3 regions of the Telluria mixta genome follow, and region 1 is predicted to be linked to each of the others. Evidence: predicted binding sites of a transcription regulator. Region 1 holds the regulator's gene; each other region holds the start of a gene.
The links. Region 1 encodes sigma-54, which starts transcription at its own class of promoters, with help from an activator protein. Its sites were predicted from a motif close to TGGCANGNAANCTGCTTT; they were not measured.

Region 1 (4,398 bases):
TGTCGGAGGCCGGCAAGCCGCGCTACGTGATCTCGGGCGAACGCCTGACGCACCGCCCGGTCGACAATACGGCGCTCGTCGACAAGCCGGTCGTGCAGAGTCTCACCGACGAGCATCCGCCGATGACGATGACGTCCAACAGCGCGCTCGTGAGCCAGAACCAGAACCAGATCGACCTGACGGGCAACGTCGACATCCGGCGTCCGGCCGCCCCGGGTGCGGAGCCGATGCGGATCCGCACCGAGGTGTTGACGATCCTGCCGGACGACGAGATCGCGAAGACCGACAAGCCGGTCCACATGACGCTCGGCGCCGCATCGGTCGACGCGGTGGGCATGGTGGCCAACAACGCCACGCAGCAGATCGCGCTGGGTGGCCGCGGCAAGATGACCTATCCGCCACGCCAGTCGCGCGCAAGCCCTCAGGCAAGCCATTAGAGAGGACAATCGAATGAAAAAAATACTCGCCGCCGCCATCTTCCTGCTGGTGCCGCTGGCTGCCTCGGCCGAAAAGGCGGACGCGCTCAAGCCCGTCGACATTGCGTTCGACAACGCCAACGTCGACCAGGTGACGCAGAATTACGTCGCCACCGGCAACGTCATCATCACGCGCGGCACCATGATCCTGAAATCCGACCGCGCCGAGGTCAAGGTAGCGCCGGACGGTTGGCGCACCTTCATCCTCACGGCCAATCCCGGCAAGCTCGCGACCTTCCGCCAGAAGCGCGACGGCGGCCCCGACCTGTGGGGCGAAGGCCAGGCCCAGCGCATCGAATACGACGAGCGCAGCGACCTCGTGAAGCTGTTCTCGAAGGCCGTCATCCGCCAGCTCGAGGGCAAGAAGGTCACGCAGGAGATGGCCAGCGAATTCATTTCCTACGACAACCGCAACGAGAAGCTGCTTGGCCTGAACGACGCCAACGGCACGGACAAGCCGGGCAACGGCCGCGGCAGCATCACGCTGCAGCCGCGCCGCGCGACGGCGGCACCGGCCCCCGCTCCGGCAGGCAAGCAATGACGGAGGCGCGCACGATGGAAGCAGGGACGCAGGCGCCGCCGGCCGAATGCGGCGGCAGCACGCTCGTCGTCAAGGGGCTGCAGAAGAGCTATGGCAAGCGCCTCGTCGTCCGTGACGTGTCGCTGCAGGTCGCATGCGGCGAGGTCGTCGGCCTGCTGGGTCCGAACGGCGCGGGCAAGACGACGTCGTTCTACATGATCGTGGGCCTCGTGCCGTCGGACGCCGGCAGCATCGACATCAACGGCACCGACATCACGAGCCTGCCGATCCACCGGCGCGCGCTGCTGGGTCTGTCGTACCTGCCGCAGGAAGCGTCGGTGTTCCGCAAGCTGACGGTGGAAGAGAACATCCGCGCCGTGCTGGAATTGCAGCGCGAGAACGGCAAGCCGCTCACCAAGGCGCGCATCACCGAACGTCTCGACGAGCTGCTGGCCGAGCTGCAGATCGAGAAGCTGCGCGAGAGTCCGGCGCTGTCGCTGTCCGGTGGCGAACGCCGCCGTGTGGAGATCGCGCGCGCGCTCGCGACCAATCCGCGCTTCGTGCTGCTGGACGAACCGTTCGCCGGCGTGGATCCAATTGCCGTCATCGAGATCCAACGTATCGTGCGCTTCCTGAAGGAGCGCGGCATCGGCGTGCTGATCACGGACCACAATGTGCGCGAGACGCTGGGCATCTGCGACCGCGCCTACATCATCAACCAGGGGGCGGTGCTGGCATCCGGCCGACCCGACGACATCATCGCCAACGAATCGGTGCGCCGCGTCTACCTGGGCGAACACTTCCGAATGTAGTCATGAAACAGACGCTGCAACTCAAGACCTCACAGCACCTTGCACTGACGCCGCAACTGCAGCAGTCGATCCGCCTGCTGCAGCTGTCCACGCTCGAGCTCCACCAGGAAATCGAGCAGGTCCTGAGCGAGAATCCGCTGCTCGAACGGCTCGACGATCCGCTCGACCGCTCCGTGCGCCTGCTGGCGGACGGTGCCATAAATAACGCCACCATCGGCGCGCCGGCGTCATCGCAGGCGGGCGAGGCGCCCGCCGCCCAGGGCAACGGCGAAGAAGGCGGCAGTGCGCCCGCCGAGAGCGGCAATGGCGAAGGCGGTGACGCCGGCGGCGACAGCGGAGAAGGTGGCGGCGAAGGCGGCGAGGACTGGGGCGAATACGGCCGCAGCGGCAGCGGCGGCGGCGAGGAGGAGGACGGCCGCCCGCAGCTGGAGGCGAGCCCCGTCACCCTGCGCGAACATTTGATGGAACAGGTGCGCATGACGTGCTGCGCGGCGCGCGACTGCGCGCTCGTGGAGCTCGTCGTCGATGCGCTCGACGACAACGGCTATCTGGAAGAACCGCTGGAAGACATCCACGCGCGCCTGCCGGAAGAACTGGAAATCGAGTTCGAGGAATTGCGCACGGCGCTCGCTCTCGTGCAAAGCATGGACCCGCCCGGCGTGGGCGCGCGCAGCGCGGCCGAATGCCTGGCCCTGCAGATCCGCCGCATGCCCGGTGTGCCGATGGTCACGCGGCGCATGGCGCTCGTCATCGTCGAAAAATACCTGACGTGGTTCGCGCAGCGCGAATTCAACAAGCTGAAGAAGGCGCTCGATTGCGACGACGAAGACCTGCGCGAAGCCCAGGCCGTCATCCGCCAGTGCAATCCGCATCCGGGCGCGGCGTTCGCGTCGGACGTGTCGGACTTCGTGGTTCCCGACGTGATCGTGCGCCGCGCCAAGGATGGCTGGAGCGTGCAACTGAATCCGGAAGTGATGCCGCGCCTGCGCGTGAACAGCCTGTACGCCTCGCTGATGAAGCAGGGCAAATCGGAAACGCAGATGAACGCGCAGTTGCAGGAAGCCAAGTGGCTCATCAAGAACATGCGCCAGCGCTTCGACACGATCCTCCGTGTAGCTCAGGCAATTGTCGATCGCCAGCGCAACTTTTTTTCCCATGGCGCAGTCGCGATGCGGCCCCTTGTTTTACGTGAGATAGCTGATACACTAGGTCTACACGAGAGCACAATTTCTCGAGTCACAACTCAGAAATATATGCTGACCCCGCACGGCATGTTCGAGTTGAAGTATTTCTTCGGGAGTCACGTTGCCACCGAAGCGGGAGGCGAAGCATCGTCGACGGCAATACGGGCACTCATCGTTCAACTGACAGGAGCAGAAGACCCCAAGAACCCTTTATCCGACAGCAAGATCGCGGAGATGCTAGGGGAACAGGGAATGGTTATCGCGCGACGCACGGTTGCGAAGTACCGTGAGGCGCTGAAGATCCCACCCGTTAGTCTCCGCAAATCCCTGTAGCAAAGCTCTTGCAACACCACTGGCCCATTGCGCCGGATGCGCGCACTTGACGGCAGTGCATCTTCAAAGGAGTGTGTATGAATCTCACAATCAGCGGACATCATCTCGATGTAACTCCAGCCATCCGAGAATACGTACAGAACAAGCTCGAACGCATCACCCGTCATTTCGATCAAGTGATCGACTCCCACGTCATCCTCTGCATCGACAATCTCACCGAGAAAGAAAAACGCCAGAAAGCCGAGATCAACCTGCGCCTCGCGGGCAAGATCGTCCATGTCGCCAGTGCCGCGCACGACCTATACGCCGCGATCGACATGTTGATGGACCGCCTGGACCGCCAGGTCGTCAAATACAAGCAAATGCTCAAGGATCATGACAACGCGTGTATCAAGCGCATGTCCGAGGGTGGGGAGGAAGAGCCCGCCGCGGCGTGATGCCACGCGTGCAGTAGCACCAGAAACGAAGGGCGCATCGGCGCCCTTTTCGTTTTTATGGGCGCTACAATGTCGGTCTGATTATTTCAATAACAACGAGACATGACCGACTACGTTTTATCGCGGGTCGCCAACCGCACCGGCATCATCACCCTGGACCGCCCGAAGGCATTGAACTCGCTGTCGCTGGACATGGTCCGCGCGCTCACCGCCACGCTGCTCGCCTGGCGCATCGATGCCGGCATCGACGCCGTCGTCATCAAGAGCAGCAGCGACAAGGCCTTGTGCGCCGGCGGCGACATCCGCTTTTTCCACGAAGCGGGCAGGGCCACGCCGCAGACGGGCAGCCCGCTGCTGGAAGATTTTTTCACCGAGGAATACGCGCTCAATCACCTCATTCACTTTTATCCGAAGCCGTTCATCTCCCTGATGGACGGCGTCGTGATGGGCGGCGGCATGGGCATCGCGCAGGGCGGGCCGGACTGCGGCCTGCGCATCGTGACGGAGCGCTCGAAGATCGCCATGCCTGAAGTGAACATCGGCCTGTTCCCGGACGTGGGCGGCAGCCATTTTCTTTCGCATGCACCGGGCCGCCTGGGCCACTACCTCGGCGTGACGGGCGTGACCATCGGCGCG
Region 2 (4,398 bases), 330 kb from region 1:
CCGCCTCGGGATCCCGGCCACGACGGCCGCGCCGCTGGGCATGGGCGCCGCCCTGCTGAATTTCCTCCCGGGGCAGATGACGTTCGAAGAGTATTTCCAGTGGGGCGACCTGCCCGAACTGGACAAGGCCATCCGCTTCGTCGTCGGCCTGGCACCGGCCGGCCTGCACCGCCCTTACCTCGTCGTGCCGGACGCGGTCAATTTCGCCGAGCGCCGCGGTCCGTCGACCTTCATGGCCTGCCAGCTGTGCGCCGGCATCGTCGCTACCGAGGCGCTGAAGATCCTGCTGGGACGCGGCAAGGTCCTGGCCGCGCCGCACGGCGTGCAATTCGACGCCTATCGCAACAAGCTGGCCCACACTTGGCGTCCGGGCGGCAACGGCAACCCGTTCCACCGCCTGATGATCTCGATCGCCAAGCGCCAGATGACGCGCCAGCTCGCCGGGAAAGCGGTACAGGCATGAATCTCCCGCAGACCCTCCACGACATCCTCGACCTGGCGCGCTGGGCGCCGAGCGGCGACAACACCCAGGTGTGGCGATTCGAAGTGCTCGGCCCCGACCATGTCGCCGTGCACTTCCACGATACCCGCGAAGATACGGTGTACGACTTCCGCGGCCGCCCGAGCCAGATCTCGCACGGCACCTTGCTGGAGACGATGGCGATCGCCGCCACCGCCCACGGCCTGCGCACCGAGATCACCCGGCGCCCGGACGACCAGGATCACCTCCCCGTATTCGACGTACGCTTCGTACCCGACCCGGCCGTGAAGCCGAGTCCGCTGCTGGGCGCCATCACGACCCGCAGCGTGCAGCGCCGCGCGATGAGCACGCGCGCCCTGACGCCCGAGGAAAAACGTGTCCTCGAGGAGAGCGTCGGCGCCGGCTACGAAGTGCGCTGGATCGAAGGTTTCGGCGGCAAAATGGCCGCGGCGCGCCTGATGTTTTCGAACGCCAAGCTGCGCCTGACGATGCCGGAAGCCTATGAGGTACACCGACGCATCATCCACTGGAACGCGCGCCACAGCCCCGATCGCGTGCCCGACCAGGCCCTGGGCGTCGATGCCGCCACCTTGCGCCTGATGAAATGGGCGATGGTCAGCTGGGGTCGCCTGTCGACGATGAACCGCCTGATGGGCACCTGGGCACCGCGCCTGCAGATGGACCTCGTGCCGGGCCTGCGCTGCGCTGCCCACTTTGTCATCATGGCCAGACACGCGCCGGAAACGGTCGAGGACCACGTCGCCGCCGGCCGCGCCGTGCAGCGTTTCTGGCTCACGCTGACCCACCTGGGCCTGGCGATGCAGCCCGAGATGACGCCCCTGATCTTTTCCGCCTACGTGCAGCACGGCGAGTCGTTCTCGACCGTCGAGAAATTGCATGGTTCGGCGCGGCAATTGCAGCAACGCCTGCACAAGCTGATCGGCACCGGCAACGGCCATCCGGTCTTCATGGGCCGGCTCGGCGCCGGTCCGGCGCCCCAGGCCCGTTCGTTGCGCAAGCCACTTGCAGAACTGATGAAGTAAACCGACGGCGCGGCGTGTCCGCGCCGTCGGCGCCGCCCGCCTGGCACGTTCCCGCAACCCTCTTTCGATCGATACCCCTATGGAACGTATCAAAATCCTGTTCTTTGCGGAAGCCGTGACGCTCGCCCACGTCGGCCGCCCCATCGCCCTTGCGCAATCCCTCGATCCCGCACGTTTCGACGTGCACGTTGCGTGCGCGGATGGCTATGAATTCTGCTTCAACGGGACGCAATTCACCCGCTGGACCATACACAGCATTCCCAGCCAGCAATTCCTCGACGCACTCGCAGGCGGCAAGCCGGTGTACAGCACGGCGACGCTCGCGGGCTACGTCGAGGACGACCTGCGCGTGCTCGACGCCGTCCGTCCCGACATCGTCGTCGGCGATTTTCGCCTGTCGCTCTCGGTCAGTGCGCGGCTGCGCCGGATACCGTACGTGTCGCTGATGAATGCCTACTGGAGTCCGTACGTCGTGCAGCATTACGCCGTCCCGCACATCCCGCTGACGCGCCTCCTGCCGATCCGCATCGCGAATGCGATCTTCCGCATGGCGCGTCCGGTCGCGTTCGCCTCGCATTCCGTGCCGCTGAACCGCGTACGCCGCCAATACGGCCTGCCGTCGCTGGGCACCGACCTGCGCAAGGTCTATACGGATGCCGACTACAGCATGTATGCCGACGTTCCCGACCTGTTCCCGCCGAAGAGCCTGCCTCAACAGCACGCCTATATCGGTCCCATCATCTGGGCGCCGCCGCTGGCCAAGCCGGACTGGTGGGATAAATTGCCGGAAGATAAGCCTATCGTCTACGTCACGCTCGGCAGCTCCGGCCAGGGCCGCCTCCTGCCGCTGGTGCTGGAAGCGCTGGCGCCGCTGCCGGTGACCGTCATCGCGGCCACGGCCGGGACGATCGACGTGGCCAGCGCGCCTGCGAACGCGTTCGTCGCCCCCTATCTGCCGGGCGACCTGGCGGCGCAGCGCGCCAGCCTCGTTGTCTGCAACGGCGGCAGCCCGACCAGCCAGCAGGCGTTGGCCGCCGGCGTGCCGGTGCTGGGCGTCGCCAGCAATCTCGATCAGTTCCTGAACATGAGTGGCGTCATCAAGGCCGGTGCCGGCGCCCTGCTGCGCGCCGACCGCTTCCGCGCCAAGAAGCTGACGCGCCAGGTGCGCGCAATGCTCGACGATCCGGCGCTGGCGGCAGGAGCCCGTCGCGTGGCCGAAGCATTCGCCAACTATCCTGCGGCGCAACGCATGACGGCGTTCCTTGAAGGTGTGCAGGCGTTCCACCGCCATGCGCCGACCGCCTATGTGGAGATCAACGGCGCTGCAACCAAGGATCAAAACGGCGCTTTGACGAACGTTATGTAGTGACTGTCGGAATTTTTTACAGCAGACAGTTCCCCAGATCGGGTAGTTTATTGCAATTCTTCATAAGTCGTTGATTTAGAACAGCAGCACGCAGGCTGGCACGGCTCTTGCATTAACGTGTTCATGAGCCGCAACGACAACACGCGGTTTAACCGAACAAACTTAACAAGCATCCACACTGGAGCCTACATGAAGAATTCGTTCCGCAAATTGATCCCGGTCGCAGCCGCCTTCGGTCTGGTCTTCGCCGCATCGTCGGCACAAGCATTCACCCTGAAAAACGGTACCGGCACCACGTACGCAACCGACGTGTCCAGCCTGGACTGGAACTCGACCGGTAGCGGCATCGCCAAAGGCGTCGCAAGCGGTACGAAACTGACCCAAGGTACGAAATTTGATTTCCTGTACCAAGCGAACCTGTCTTCGGTCAACGGCAACACCACCGGCAATTTCCGCGGCAACCTGGACTCCACCGGTGACGGCAAGCCGAACGACTCGTCGGCATTCGAATTCACGATCGTGGCCAAGCTGAGCGAATACGTGCGCACCTCGTCCGTCGATCTGGTGAACGGTACGGTGAGCGCCACCTTCGGCCTGCAAAACACGGTCGGCGCGAATAAAGTCGCGATCTACTACGATACCAAAGCCAATTCCTTCACCAGCAAAGGTACCGGTTTCGACGACGGCGTCATGGTTGCCCTGCTGACCGTGGATCCGACCTACACGCTGTCGACGTTCACCACCACCATCGCTACCGGCAGCGGCCTGGGCTCGACCAAGATGAAGGCGACCGTCCTGGAGGCGGGCGACTTCATCAACCAGAACTACCTGGCTGGCCTGACGCAGGTGACCTTCAACTACGACTCGAACCTGAACCTGCCGGCAGGCGATTCGATCACCAGCGCATTCCACTCTGGCCCTGGCGACAACACGCTGTTCCCGTCGTATAGCGTGCAGCCGGGCGACCTGGTGTTCAAGGTCGACGGCGCAACCGCTGTCAACGTTCCGGAACCGGCCAGCATCATGCTGCTGGGCATGGGCATGCTGGGCCTGGTTGGCGCCAAGCGCCGCCGTGCTCCGAAGGCCTGATTCAGACAGGCATCAGCACCAGATAAAACCGCGGCCTCGGCCGCGGTTTTTTTTTGCGTATCTCGATTTCCCTACGATATGAACGATTCCCGCTGAGCATTCTTTCTTAAAATCATCTAAAAACTTTACGTCAGGACACATAAAAAATCGGAATTTTTTACAGTTCCGCATCAACGGCTCCACGTTTTCCACCTAAGTCCTTGATTTATAAAAATAAGTAAAAACTGGCACGGGGATTGCATTAAGTGGGAACAAGCCCGCAGAACGCGGAGCTTATACCGAACAACTTAATAAGCATCCACTTGGAGCCAACATGAAGAATTCGTTCCGCAAATTGATTCCGGTTGCAGCCGCACTCGGATTCGCATTCGCTGCATCGTCGGCACAAGCATTCACTCTGCAAGACGGTAGCGGCGGTG
Region 3 (4,398 bases), 1.1 Mb from region 1:
GTCGATGCGAAAGAGAAGGACAAGGCCAGCGGCAAAGTCTACGACCGCCTGTTCGTGCGCCACTGGGACACGTGGTCAGACGGCCGCAACAACGTGCTGTACGCGGCGCCGCTGGATGCGTCCGGCCGCGTGAACGGCACGCCGGTCAGCCTGTCGGGCGCCCTCGACGGCGACGTGCCATCGAAACCGTTCGGCGACCGCGAGGAATTCCGCTTCAGCCCGGACGGCAAGACCGTCGTGTTCTCGGCGCGCATCGCCGGCAAGACGGAGGCGTGGTCGACGAACTTCGACCTGTACACGGTCCCCGCCACGGGCGGCACGCCGCGCAACCTGACGGCCGACAATCACGCCTGGGACACGAAAGGCGTGTTCTCGCCGGACGGCCGCACCCTCGCCTACCTGGCCATGAGCCGCCCCGGCTTCGAGGCAGACCGCTACCACATCGTGCTGCTCGATCTCGCCACCGGCAAGAAGCGCAACGTGGCCGAAAGCTGGGACCGCTCGCCGGGCAGCATCCAGTGGACGGCCGACGGCAAGACGCTCATCGCGGATGCCGAGGACATCGGCCAGCACCGCCTGTTCGCCATCGACGTGGCCAGCGGTAAAGTCTCTCCGCTGACCGACAAGGGTTCCATCGGCGGCTTCGACGTGCGCGGCGATACCGTCGCGTTCACGCAAGCGAATCTGGCATCGGGCGCGCAATTGTTTGGCATGCAGTTGGGCACTAACCAACCCAAGCAATTGACCCACGTGAACGAGGAGAAGCTGGCCGACGTGCGTTGGGGCGACTATGAACAGTTCTCGTTCAAGGGCGCGAACGGCGACACCGTCTATGGCCATGTGATGAAGCCGTGGAACTATGAGCCGGGCAAAAAGTATCCGATCGCCTTCCTCGTGCACGGCGGCCCGCAGGGCAGCTTCGGCAACGGCTGGAGCTACCGCTGGAACCCGCAGGTGTACGCGGGTGCGGGCTATGCGACCGTGTTCATCGATTTCCATGGCTCGACCGGCTACGGCCAGAAGTTCACGGACGCCATCAGCGGCGACTGGGGCGGCAAGCCGCTCGAGGACCTGAAAAAAGGCCTGGCCGCGGCCACCGCGAAATATGCCTGGCTGGACCGCCCGCACGCGTGCGCGCTGGGCGCGTCGTATGGCGGCTACATGATGAACTGGATCGAGGGTAACTGGTCCGACGGTTTCAAGTGCATCGTCAACCACGACGGCGTGTTCGACACCCGCGGCATGGCCTATTCGACCGAGGAACAATGGTTCACCGATTGGGAAAACGGCGGTCCGTACTTCAGCGTGCCGGACAAGCATGAGCGCTTCAACCCGGTGTTGCACGTGAACAAGTGGAAGACGCCGATGCTCGTCGTGCAGGGCGACCTCGACTTCCGCATCCCCACGGCCCAGGGCCTGTCCACGTTCACGGCGCTGCAGCGGCGCGGCATCGACAGCAAGCTGCTGGTGTTCCCGGACGAGAACCACTGGGTGCTGAAGCCGGCCAATTCCGTGCTGTGGCATCACACCGTGATCGGCTGGCTGGACCAGCACCTGAAGCAGTAAATCCACGTGTAATTGTTGCCTGGATGACGAAAAACGCCTGTACGTACAGGCGTTTTTTTCGTTTCCAAAGAATTGCCTCGGTGCTACTATTGCCCGCTTCTGAGATGAAAACATCATGAACGACCCGCAAGCGGACCGCGAACTCAAACCCCAGGAATTCGAATTCGAGTCGATGAACCTGCAGGTGGGCGTACGCCTGCAATTCATCACGCACCGGCGCCTGAAACCCGTGCAGCACTTCTCCACGCTGATCGGCTGGTTGAAGGACGAATACCTGATCGTCAAGATCCCGATGGATAACGGCGCGCCGATCCCGCTGGTCGAGGGCGAGCGGGTGACGATGCGCGTGTTCTCGGGCATCCACGTGTGCTCGTTCGCGTGCACGGTCGAACGCGTGTTCGGGCGGCCGCTGCTGTACGCCCACATCTCGTTCCCGCGCACGATCCAGGGCACGAGCCTGCGCACGGCGATGCGGGTCAAGGTCGACATTCCCGCCAAGGTCATCCCGAAAAACGCCACCGTGCCGGGCGCCGATTGCCTGCTGACGAACCTGAGCGTGAACGGCGCCCGCATCGAATCGAAGAAGAGCCTGCCCCAGGACGAGGACGAAATCGACCTGGAATTCGCCCTGCTGGCGCCGCCCAATAACCAGGAAATCCGCGTCCGTACGCGCGCGGCCGTGCGCAACATCAGCGCCCTCTCGGGCGGGACGGAACAGGCCGAGGGGTTTGCGTACGGCGTGCAGTTCGTGGACCTCGATCCCGTGCACTACACGCTGCTGCAGAACCTGACGTACGAGGCGTTGCTGGCGGATCGGCAGAAGATCGTCTGATCGTCTGGATGGATGGCGATTGCGCGATCCGACGTACTGCGCGGTAAACGAAAAAAAACCCGGCCGCAGCCGGGTTTTTCATACTTCAGCCCGATTAGGTCGGGTCGGTGATCGTTGCAGCGCTGGTCGGGCAGGCGCCGGTCGGAATGACCTTGGCTGCGTCGTCAGCGGTCACGCTGGTGCTGCACGTCCAGGCGCCATCCGTGCCGCGCGTCAGCTTGATGTTTTTATCCTTGACGGTAGCCGGGCCGCCCTGGATTTTGCAAACGATGTTGTCGGAGCCGGCGCCGAACTTGCAGTTCGTCGTCGGGGCGGTGCTGGCGGGCAGGCCGATATCTGCCGGGGCGGCAATAGTTGCGCCATCGTTCAGCTTGACGTCGAAGGCAGTTTTACCAGCCGACACTTCAGCCAGCGCAGCCGTGAACTTCGACTTGGCGACGTAGTTCTGGTAAGCCGGGATGGCCACGGCGGCCAGGATACCGATAATCGCGACAACGATCATCAGTTCGATCAGGGTGAAGCCGGCTTGGGCTTTCTTGACGATTTTCGGTGCTTTCATGATGTCTCTCCAGGTGGGGGCACTGCAAAATTAAAGGGGTACTTCGTATCCGGTTACTGCTTGCTTCTGCCCTTTACACTATGCAATCGGCGTGCCAGGACATTTCCGTACGGAATCGTTAGCACGGTGCCATCGAATTGTGGGTTTTTGCGTGTTTTTTGCATTGCCGCATGACAATTTTTGTCACGCTGGGTTGGCGAAAATTGTCACCCCGACCGTTTTTGTTGAGTTGCGACAAAAATTGTCAGTACAAAAAAAACGGGACGCCGAAGCGTCCCGTTCATCGGATGCGAATCCGCAGGATTACAGCATCGCCTTCAGCAGACGAGCCATTTCCGACGGGTTCTTGGTGACCTTGATACCGCAGGCTTCCATGATTTCCAGCTTGGCGTCGGCGGTATCGGCACCGCCCGAGATCAGCGCGCCGGCGTGGCCCATGCGCTTGCCCGGCGGCGCGGTGACGCCGGCGATGAAGCCGACGACCGGCTTCTTCATGTTGTCCTTGATCCAGTACGAAGCATTGGCTTCGTCCGGGCCGCCGATCTCGCCGATCATGATGACGGCGTCCGTGTCCGGATCGTCGTTGAACATCTTCATCACGTCGATGTGCTTCAGACCGTTGATCGGGTCGCCACCGATGCCGACTGCCGACGACTGGCCGAGGCCCAGTGCGGTCAGCTGGCCGACGGCTTCATACGTCAGCGTGCCCGAACGGGACACGACGCCGATGCGGCCTTTCTTGTGGATGTGACCCGGCATGATGCCGATCTTGATCTCGTCCGGGGTGATCAGACCCGGGCAGTTCGGGCCCAGCAGCAGGGTCTTCGAACCGGCCTTGGCCATGCGGTCCTTGACTTCCATCATGTCACGGACAGGGATGCCTTCGGTGATGCAGATTGCCAGGTCCAGCTCGGCTTCCACGGCTTCCCAGATGGCGGCGGCAGCGCCTGCCGGCGGAACGTAGATGACCGACACGGTGGCGCCGGTGTTCTGCTTGGCTTCCTTGACGCTCGCGAAGATGGGGATACCCTCGAAGTCCTCACCGGCTTTCTTCGGGTTCACGCCTGCGACGAAGGCTTCACGGCCGTTCGCGTAGTCGCGGCACATGCGGGTGTGGAATTGGCCGGTCTTGCCGGTGATACCTTGGGTGATGACTTTGGTGTCTTTGTTAATCAGAATCGACATGTTATTTCCTTTGCGAATTAGGCTTGGCCAGCTGCAGCGGCAACGACCTGCTTCGCTGCGTCTTCCATGGTGTCGGCCGAGATGATCGGCAGGCCGGAGTCGGCCAGCATCTTCTTGCCCAGGTCTTCGTTGGTGCCCTTCATGCGGACGACCAGCGGCACTTGCAGCGACACGGCCTTCGATGCGGTGATCACGCCTTCGGCGATCACGTCGCAGCGCATGATGCCGCCGAAGATGTTGACCAGGATGGCTTTCA

Region 2: the regulator sigma-54 is predicted to act here: its motif matches at 2,987-3,004, upstream of P0M04_RS08150 (PEP-CTERM sorting domain-containing protein).
Region 3: the regulator sigma-54 is predicted to act here: its motif matches at 3,037-3,054, upstream of P0M04_RS11745 (pilin).

What each region holds. Positions count from the first base shown of each region.
Region 1 is NZ_CP119520.1:1,507,027-1,511,424, reverse strand. It holds gene lptC (LPS export ABC transporter periplasmic protein LptC) at 1-437, shown strand, start outside; gene lptA (lipopolysaccharide transport periplasmic protein LptA) at 451-1,017, shown strand; gene lptB (LPS export ABC transporter ATP-binding protein) at 1,014-1,808, shown strand; gene P0M04_RS06625 (RNA polymerase factor sigma-54) at 1,811-3,325, shown strand; gene hpf (ribosome hibernation-promoting factor, HPF/YfiA family) at 3,403-3,762, shown strand; gene P0M04_RS06615 (enoyl-CoA hydratase/isomerase family protein) at 3,865-4,398, shown strand, end outside.
Region 2 is NZ_CP119520.1:1,841,784-1,846,181, forward strand. It holds gene P0M04_RS08135 (ThiF family adenylyltransferase) at 1-463, shown strand, start outside; gene P0M04_RS08140 (nitroreductase family protein) at 460-1,524, shown strand; gene P0M04_RS08145 (glycosyltransferase) at 1,604-2,890, shown strand; gene P0M04_RS08150 (PEP-CTERM sorting domain-containing protein) at 3,080-3,979, shown strand; gene P0M04_RS08155 (PEP-CTERM sorting domain-containing protein) at 4,293-4,398, shown strand, end outside.
Region 3 is NZ_CP119520.1:2,636,112-2,640,509, reverse strand. It holds gene P0M04_RS11755 (S9 family peptidase) at 1-1,566, shown strand, start outside; gene P0M04_RS11750 (flagellar brake protein) at 1,682-2,398, shown strand; gene P0M04_RS11745 (pilin) at 2,493-2,957, opposite strand; gene sucD (succinate--CoA ligase subunit alpha) at 3,261-4,142, opposite strand; gene sucC (ADP-forming succinate--CoA ligase subunit beta) at 4,160-4,398, opposite strand, start outside.